2 regions of the Psychrobacillus sp. FSL W7-1457 genome follow, and region 2 is predicted to be linked to the other one. Evidence: riboswitches for the same ligand, from Rfam matches in the RefSeq annotation. Region 2 holds a riboswitch; the other holds the start of a gene.
What was found. A riboswitch is a leader RNA that binds a small molecule or an ion and turns the genes downstream of it on or off. The one in region 2 is predicted to bind cobalamin.
Positions count from the first base shown of each region.

Region 1: another riboswitch for cobalamin. It lies ahead of NSQ95_RS03015 (ABC transporter substrate-binding protein); the one in region 2 lies ahead of NSQ95_RS01215 (ribonucleoside-diphosphate reductase subunit alpha).

Region 1 covers NZ_CP151993.1:612,288-616,337, forward strand. Annotated here, with positions in the region: gene NSQ95_RS03000 (DUF5666 domain-containing protein) at 1-10, shown strand, start outside; gene NSQ95_RS03005 (DUF2185 domain-containing protein) at 45-671, shown strand; gene NSQ95_RS03010 (DUF1963 domain-containing protein) at 684-1,364, shown strand; cobalamin riboswitch at 1,899-2,041, shown strand; gene NSQ95_RS03015 (ABC transporter substrate-binding protein) at 2,161-3,114, shown strand; gene NSQ95_RS03020 (iron ABC transporter permease) at 3,107-4,050, shown strand, end outside.
Region 2 covers NZ_CP151993.1:226,055-230,104, forward strand. Annotated here, with positions in the region: gene nhaC (Na+/H+ antiporter NhaC) at 1-377, shown strand, start outside; gene NSQ95_RS01205 (DUF2569 family protein) at 568-963, opposite strand; gene NSQ95_RS01210 (DUF2569 domain-containing protein) at 988-1,512, opposite strand; cobalamin riboswitch at 1,716-1,895, shown strand; gene NSQ95_RS01215 (ribonucleoside-diphosphate reductase subunit alpha) at 2,060-4,050, shown strand, end outside.

The DNA.
Region 1 (4,050 bases), 390 kb from region 2:
AGACTCGTAAAAATTATGTTAAAACAGTTCAAGGAGAAAATATAATGTCATGGTACTTAGAGAGTGCTTATAAAAGAAATAAGGAAGCGCCCTATACTTTTTATATTCCTAGCCAGGAAGTAATTGATATTTTAAGAATAGGAGATATGGTCAAATTAATTTTCGAATTCGAGACTAGAGCAGACGGGTATGCAGGTGAAAGGATGTGGGTGAAAATTACCCATAGGGATATGGAAAACTTTAAGGGAGTTCTTTCAAACGACCCAATCAATATAAGTGAATTAAAAATTGGACAAGAAATTTCATTTCGTGCAGTACATATATGTGACACTGAGTATAACGATCCAAATGCTTCTAAATGGGATTATTATTTTGATACGAAAATAATTGTAAGCAACGATGTTTTAGAGAGAAATGAATTTAACTTTATGTTAAAAGATGATCCAAAAGATGCTCAAGATTCTGGTTGGTCTGTTTTAAGTGGTTACGAAGATGATAGATTTTTAAGTAATTCTGATAATTTTCAGTATATATCCATAGGTGTAATTTTAAATATAGATGACTCTGTTCTATCTTTTATTGATGAGCCACCTCTATGTGCATATGAAAAAAATGACCACGGTGTCTTCTATAAAATAGACGATTACGATTGGGAGTCTTACTTAGCTTAGGAAGGGATTTATATGAACATTGCTCAATTAAAAGAAGTACTATTTAAGCAAGCTACCATTTTTGAGACGGGTGGACATCGACCAACAGAAGAATTAGGAGAGAGCTGGATTGGAAAGGTCATGTGGGGAAAAGAAGAAAATATATCTTCCCAGTATGAGCCTTTAAGTACAATTTTTTTAAACAATCTCCCTTACGTACCGGAGGAATTAAAAAACATTCAATTAATCACTATTTATATGGACTTTAATGTATATGATCATTTAAACAATGATAATTTAGCATCTTTTTTTATGATTAATTGCTATACAAGCCTCAACGAATTACATAAAATAAACGATCAATCTGCAAGGATGAAACCTTTTCCATTAAAACCGAAACTAGTTGAGAATGATGCTCCCGCCTGGGACTCTGATGATATACCACCAGAAATTGTAGACGAGATTTTACGCATTGAATTAGAGGATGCGATCGAATATTACGATGATATCGTGGAAGATATCTATCCTATGCATAAGGTTGGAGGATATCCTTCCTTTACCCAGAGCGGAGTCTCCTATGGTGACGAATATCCCTTTGTCTTTCAGATAAGCTCTGATGCGAAAGCGCAATTCAACATAGTAGACAGTGGTAGCTTCTATTTTTTCTATAATCAAGACAAACAAGAGTGGATTGTGTACTGTGATTTTTATTAATAGCATTAGGGGTGAGTATCTCTCGAATATTTTCTAATAGGAGATGGACATTTTTTACTTAAGCTACAAAAATGCCACTCCCCTAGCTTTATAGAAGGTCAGAAAGTGAAACGTGAAATGATTTCGATAATATGAATGTAAAAATTTCACTGAAATCACCTTTAATCAATTACTACTGTTTTTTTACCTCGCTTGAGCTGGAGAAGATTCATTTCTCAAAATAGTTAAACACGAACCTTTTCTAAAATTGATTGTAGCGGCAGGCGGCGGCACAAGTAGGGATGAGTGAGACAGCTCAGACATCACAACCTTGCGCGTAAGCGACAGGTGATGACTTATCGCTCCCCCCCTCGAAAGATCGTCCGAGATATGAGCGAAAATCAATTCTACTTTCTACATATAAAAGTATATAAACTTGAATATTCTTTATTAATTGTTCGTATTTTTGAAATTATGAAACGGATGCCTTTCTCAAATCCCGACATCATCTCGACAACATCTAAATATAAGGTATAATAAATGCAAGAAACAATAGAATAACATTTGCGTAAAGGTGCTCTAGTTATTGGATACTAGAGTTAAAAGGGAAGCTGGTTAGAGTCCAGCGCGGTCCCGCCACTGTAAGTGATGCATGTGCATCATAAGCCAGAAAACCTGCCTTTATGTGCACACCCATTACCTACGCGGATAGGTCTGGTGTAGGTCCGCTTTCGGTATTTTTGGCAGATTTATACCTATCTATCTCTCATCCTAGGATGGGGGATTTTTTATTGTTTAAAATTAGGAGGAATGAAGGATGAAAAAGTTTTGGTTATTAATTGGGATAGCACTGTTTGTATTGGCTGGGTGCAATGATTCCGAAACACTTCCGTTAGAAAAAGAAGATAGTGTAGAGGTTGGTAGCTCGGAAACAGCATTTCCGCTGACTCTCACTGATGCAGTAGGACAAGAGATTACGCTAGAGGAAGCCCCAACATCAATTATATCTATGATTCCAAGCAATACCGAAATTCTATTTGCTTTAGGGCTAGATGAAGAAATTATCGGTGTGAATGATTATGAGAGCTACCCTAAGGAAGCCTTAGAAAAAGAAAAAATTGGTGGCATGGAGTATAACATTGAAAAAATAATCTCTTTAAGTCCGGATATCGTATTCGCTCATGAATCCATTGTTTCAATGGCAGAGTCAGGATTACAGCAGCTTCGAGATGCTGGTGTAAAGGTATTTGTGGTACAGGATGCAAAGGATTTTAACTTAACCTATAAAACTATTGAACAAATTGGCCGAGCAACGGGGAAATATGAGGAAGCACAAGCCGTTATAGAGGATATGAAGGCAAAGGTTGATGAAATTCAAGAAAAAGTTGCAAAAGTAGAGACAAAGAAAACAGTATTCGTAGAAACTTCCGATGTACCAGAAATTTATACTCCTGGTAATGGGACATTTATGCAAGAAATTTTAACGATGGTCAATGCAGAAAATATTATGGCCGATCAAGATGGCTGGTTTCAAGTTAACCCAGAGGAAATAGTAAGCCGTAACCCAGATGTTATGTTAATCACCTATGACTACGTAGAAGGAATTGTAGAAAAGGTGGAACAGCGTGATGGTTTTGACACAGTGACTGCCATTCAAAATGATGAGGTGGTACAAGTGGATGAGGATGCAACGAGTCGTCCAGGTCCACGTTTAGTAGAAGGCCTAGAGGAAGTGGCTAAGGCTATTTATCCGGAGGCATTTAGTGAGTAAATCAATGATCGGTTATATCTTGTCACTGGCTACGTTAATCGTAGCCATTTGGCTAGGTGTGTCGGTCGGATCTGTAAAGGTACCGATCAGTACTTTATGGGATACGGGTACAGATGCGATTGCAACAAATATCGTCTGGAAGATTCGCATGCCGCGAGTTATACTCGCAGGATTAGTCGGAGCATCCCTGGCAATAGCGGGAGCAGCTTTTCAAAGTCTGCTTAAAAATCCGCTAGCTGATCCTTATACATTGGGAGTGTCGTCCGGAGCATCGGTTGGTGCAGTGGCTACACTCTTTTTTGGAATATCGGTACCTTTTTTAGGAATGTTCACCCTGCCTGTTTTCAGTATGTTAGGAGCTCTTGCAACGATGCTCACCGTAATCACCTTCGCGAAGCTTGTTGATCGAGCGATGAAAATGGAAACGATTATTTTAACAGGTATTATCTTTAGCTCGTTTCTCGGCTCTGTTATTTCCTTAATGATTGCATTAACAGGGGAAGAGCTAAGGCAAATAATTGGTTGGCTCCTTGGAAGCGTCTCTATGCGTGGCTGGAGCTATGTTCAAATGGCATTACCTTTTATAATAATTGGTTCACTTTTATTATGGTTAAACCGTAGGGAGCTAAATGCAATGCTGTTTGGAGAAGAACGAGCACAGCATTTAGGTGTGGAAGTAAAGAAACGTAAAATGATGATACTAATAGGTGGGTCTATGCTTACTGGGACGGCTGTAGCTGTATCGGGAACCATTGGATTTGTCGGACTCGTAGTGCCTCATATGACGAGGCTGTTATTTGGCTCCGATAACCGACACGTCCTTCCGTTAAGCTTCATAAACGGAGCATCGTTATTAATTATTTGTGATCTCGTATCACGTACGATTATATCTCCAACAGAGCTTCCTATTGGAGTTATCACAGCCTTTATAGGTGC
Region 2 (4,050 bases):
AAAGCTTGCTGATGAAAGTGGAAAGCTCGCTAAGGAAGGTGAGTTCTGTTGTTGCAGCAACTGCATTTACTGCAATTGGGGTTAATACACTTATCGGAGAGCAGTACTTGTCGATTTTATTGACTGGAGAAGCATTCCAAGCACAATTTAAAAAAGTTGGTTTGGCCAATAAAAACTTAGCACGCGTAATGGAAGATGCTGGTACGGTTGTAAACCCGCTAGTACCATGGAGTGTATGTGGGATTTTCATAACGAATGTATTAGCTGTGACAACACTCGAGTACTTACCATTCGCATTTTTCTGCTTACTTAGCCCGATTTTGACTATATTATTTGGATTTACTGGAAAAACATTAACTTATATCGAAGGAAAATAGTTTTACACTAAATCCTCATTACTAATTTTATTTAGTAATGAGGACTTTACTGTAGTTATGGGCTGGATTGTTTGTTAATGAACAAATGTATTATGAACTCTTTGAGATTCATTGAAATAATTCGCCCATATAAATGTAAAAATAAAGGACATCATAGAGACAGCAGCAAATTCAAACCGTTCCTCATGATTCACTCCATATAATAGATTTGATATGTAAACAATGCAAAGCCGAAAACAATTTTACACGCAGCTGTGGCAATATAATAAAGAATCATATTCTTTGGTAATGTCCTTTTTTTCTTGAAAAAGTGAAAAATAAGGATGGTTGAGATGACTGCTGTTAAAAGTAAAATAAGGGAGTAGACTACTATGGTTACACTTATGAAGATTTGCTGTCCTTTAGATACATCTAATTCAATCATCGTCACCCAAATGTTATTCGTAAGGTAGGTTATTACGTGGCTGAAAAATCTAAGTAAATAGTGAAATGGTGCAAATAGCAAACCGATCAAGGGCAGAATTAGCCAACCATTAATTCCTGAGGGTCCATTATGTGGTTGTATAGATACATTAGTAACAGTCATTGAGAACTACCTCCTATCGTATGTTTACTTTACAAATGTATTCTTTACTCTCTTGGATTTACTAAAATAAGTAATCCAAATCGAGGTACTTACCATAGCCCGTATTACATTAAACATATAGTGCTGGGACGTTAAAGGATCGGGTTCAAACACACTCTCTACGATTTGCAAATTTATATAGCCTATGAGAATATCTAATATTAGTATTGTGGTAAGATAGGTGATCATTACTCTAGGGAAAATGGTTTTGTTTTTAAAGAAAAGAATGAGTAATACGATAACTAAAGAATTTTGAGCAAGGTAAATGATGAGATCTATTATTACAATTGGGCCAAATAAAGGGTGGTAATACTCTCCACTCCTACTAGTTATACTCTCCCAACTTTCAGCTGTTAAAAATGGGAAAACATCGGTCACCAGATATGCAAAAGTAACAAAGGGTGTGGTAATAAGTCCGATAAGTGGAAGTATCAGCCAGCCACCAATACCAACTGGTCCTTGGGGTAATAAGTCCTTAGAGGTCGACCTCGCGGAATTGCTTGCAATCATATTTAACACTCTCCTAAAATTAAGATATTTTACCATTTTTATAGGTCGCTATAATTATAATATACAGAAAATATTGGATTCGCAATTTTGTGACAGAGTTATTCTGAAAATAAGATGTAAGACCTAACTCATAGTCTTTTTACCTATGTACAAGTTTAAACACAATATGTTAGGGTATATAAGTAATCAAAACACAATATATAGTATTTATACGATGAAAAGGTACCGTTATGGTTTAAAAGGGAATTCGGTGAAAGACCGAAGCTGTCCCCGCAACTGTAAGTGTAGACGACTGTTGAATATGCCACTGCGATATTTCGTGGGAAGGCCAGCAGAAGGGAGAAACACGAGCCAGTAGACCTGCCTTTTTATCGGTGAAGCAACACTTTCTTCGGGGGTTGAGAGGTGGGGGCGAGAGACTCTATCTTAAAACGAACGATATGTCTTGTTGTTTCCTACTTTAAAATCATGAGCGATGACTCAGCCGAAGAGGCTGGAGGCATCGCTTTTTTTGTATATAAAAAATAGGGAGGAATTTGAATTGGCAATTATTACGAATACAGAAAAACAGCAGGTATTACAGCAGTTAATAGTAGAATTTGGAGAAGAAAAGATAGCGCCCTTAGTTAAGTCGCATCACAAGTGGTTACAAAAACACCCGGAAGGCACAATTGCTGCTTGGTCTAAAGCTATGTCTCTAGATGCACTAAGCTTTTTAGATGAACAGGAGCCATTTTGGACATTTGTAGCCTCAAGAATATATTTAGCAGAAGTCTATTCACAGCAAGCCGAACGCAGAAACACAACCGCAGATGCCGTCTATACAAAATTTGCAGAGAACGTACGGATCCTTGCTAAAAAGGGAATATATAATCCCTCTATTATGGAAAGTTATTCGAATGAGGAGTTAGAGCAGCTAGGAAATCTCCTTGTCGCAAAAAGAGATTTCCTATTTACCTATATAGCCTTAAAAACTCTTTTAGATCGCTATGTAGCGAAGGATTTTAATAAGAATATTGTAGAGTTGCCACAAGAACGCTGGCTTGTTATAGCTATGACACTTATGAAGGACGAAAAAGTAAACCGTCTTGAAAAAATAAAAGAAGCTTATTGGGCGATGAGCAATTTATATATGACGGTTGCAACTCCAACTTTATCTAATGCTGGGAAGCCGCATGGACAGCTCTCTAGCTGCTTTATTGACACTGTAGATGATAGTCTGCAAGGTATTTACGACAGTAATACAGACGTAGCTACTCTATCTAAATTTGGAGGGGGTATCGGTGTATATATGGGGAAGGTGCGTAGCCGTGGCTCTTCTATTCGAGGATTCGTGGGAGCATCTAGTGGAGTTCTACCTTGGATTAAACAGTTAAATAATACGGCAGTCAGCGTCGATCAGCTTGGCCAACGACAAGGAGCAGTAGCTGTTTACTTGGATGCTTGGCATAAGGATATTTTTACTTTTTTAGACTTACGCCTAAACAATGGAGATGATCGCCTTCGAGCGCATGATATTTTCACAGGTATATGCTTGCCGGATTTATTCATGGAGAGGGTTGATGCAAGAGAAGAATGGCATTTGTTTGATCCGCATGAGGTTCGTCAGGTAATGGGTTATTCTTTGGAGGATTTCTACGATGAGAAACGAGGAGAAGGATCATTCCGAGAAAAATACGAGGAATGTGTGAATGACCAACGCCTATCGCGAGAAACTGTACAAGCAATCGACTTGATGAAAAGAATTATGAGGTCTCAGTTAGAGACAGGGGTGCCATATATGTTTTACCGAGATGAAGTAAATCGGAGCAACCCAAATAAGCATGAAGGAATGGTCTATAGTAGTAACCTCTGCACAGAAATTTTTCAAAACCAGAGCGCAACAACTTTTGAATCGATCCAGTTAGAGGATGATGTTATTGTCACACGCAGAAAACCTGGGGACTTTGTTGTTTGTAACTTATCCTCTATTAACTTAGGAAAGGCTGTACCAGCAAATGTATTAGAAAGACTGATAAACATTCAAGTACGCATGCTAGATAATGTAATCGATTTAAATATGATTCCTGTGCCCCAGGCAGAGCGCACAAATGCAAGGTATCGAGGTATTGGTCTTGGTACATTTGGATGGCATCATTTGCTCGCACTTAAGCAGATTCGTTGGGAGTCAGAGGAAGCGGTTGAACTTGCGGATAAATTATACGAAAGAATTGCATATTTAACTATTCAGGCATCCTCAAGTCTTGCTAAGGAAAAGGGAGCTTATCCTTTATTCGAAGGTTCGGAATGGCAAACAGGTGCTTATTTTGAAAAGCGTCAGTATGAAGGAGACGAATGGAATAAGCTTCGCAGAAAGGTCGCAGAAGTAGGTCTTAGAAATGGTTATTTAATGGCAGTTGCTCCTAATTCATCGACTTCTATTTTAGCGGGAAGTACTGCTAGTATTGATCCGATTTTCCAGAAGTCTTATGCAGAAGAGAAGAAGGATTATAAAATTCCTGTTACAGTGCCAGATTTAAATTCAGAGACTACGTGGTT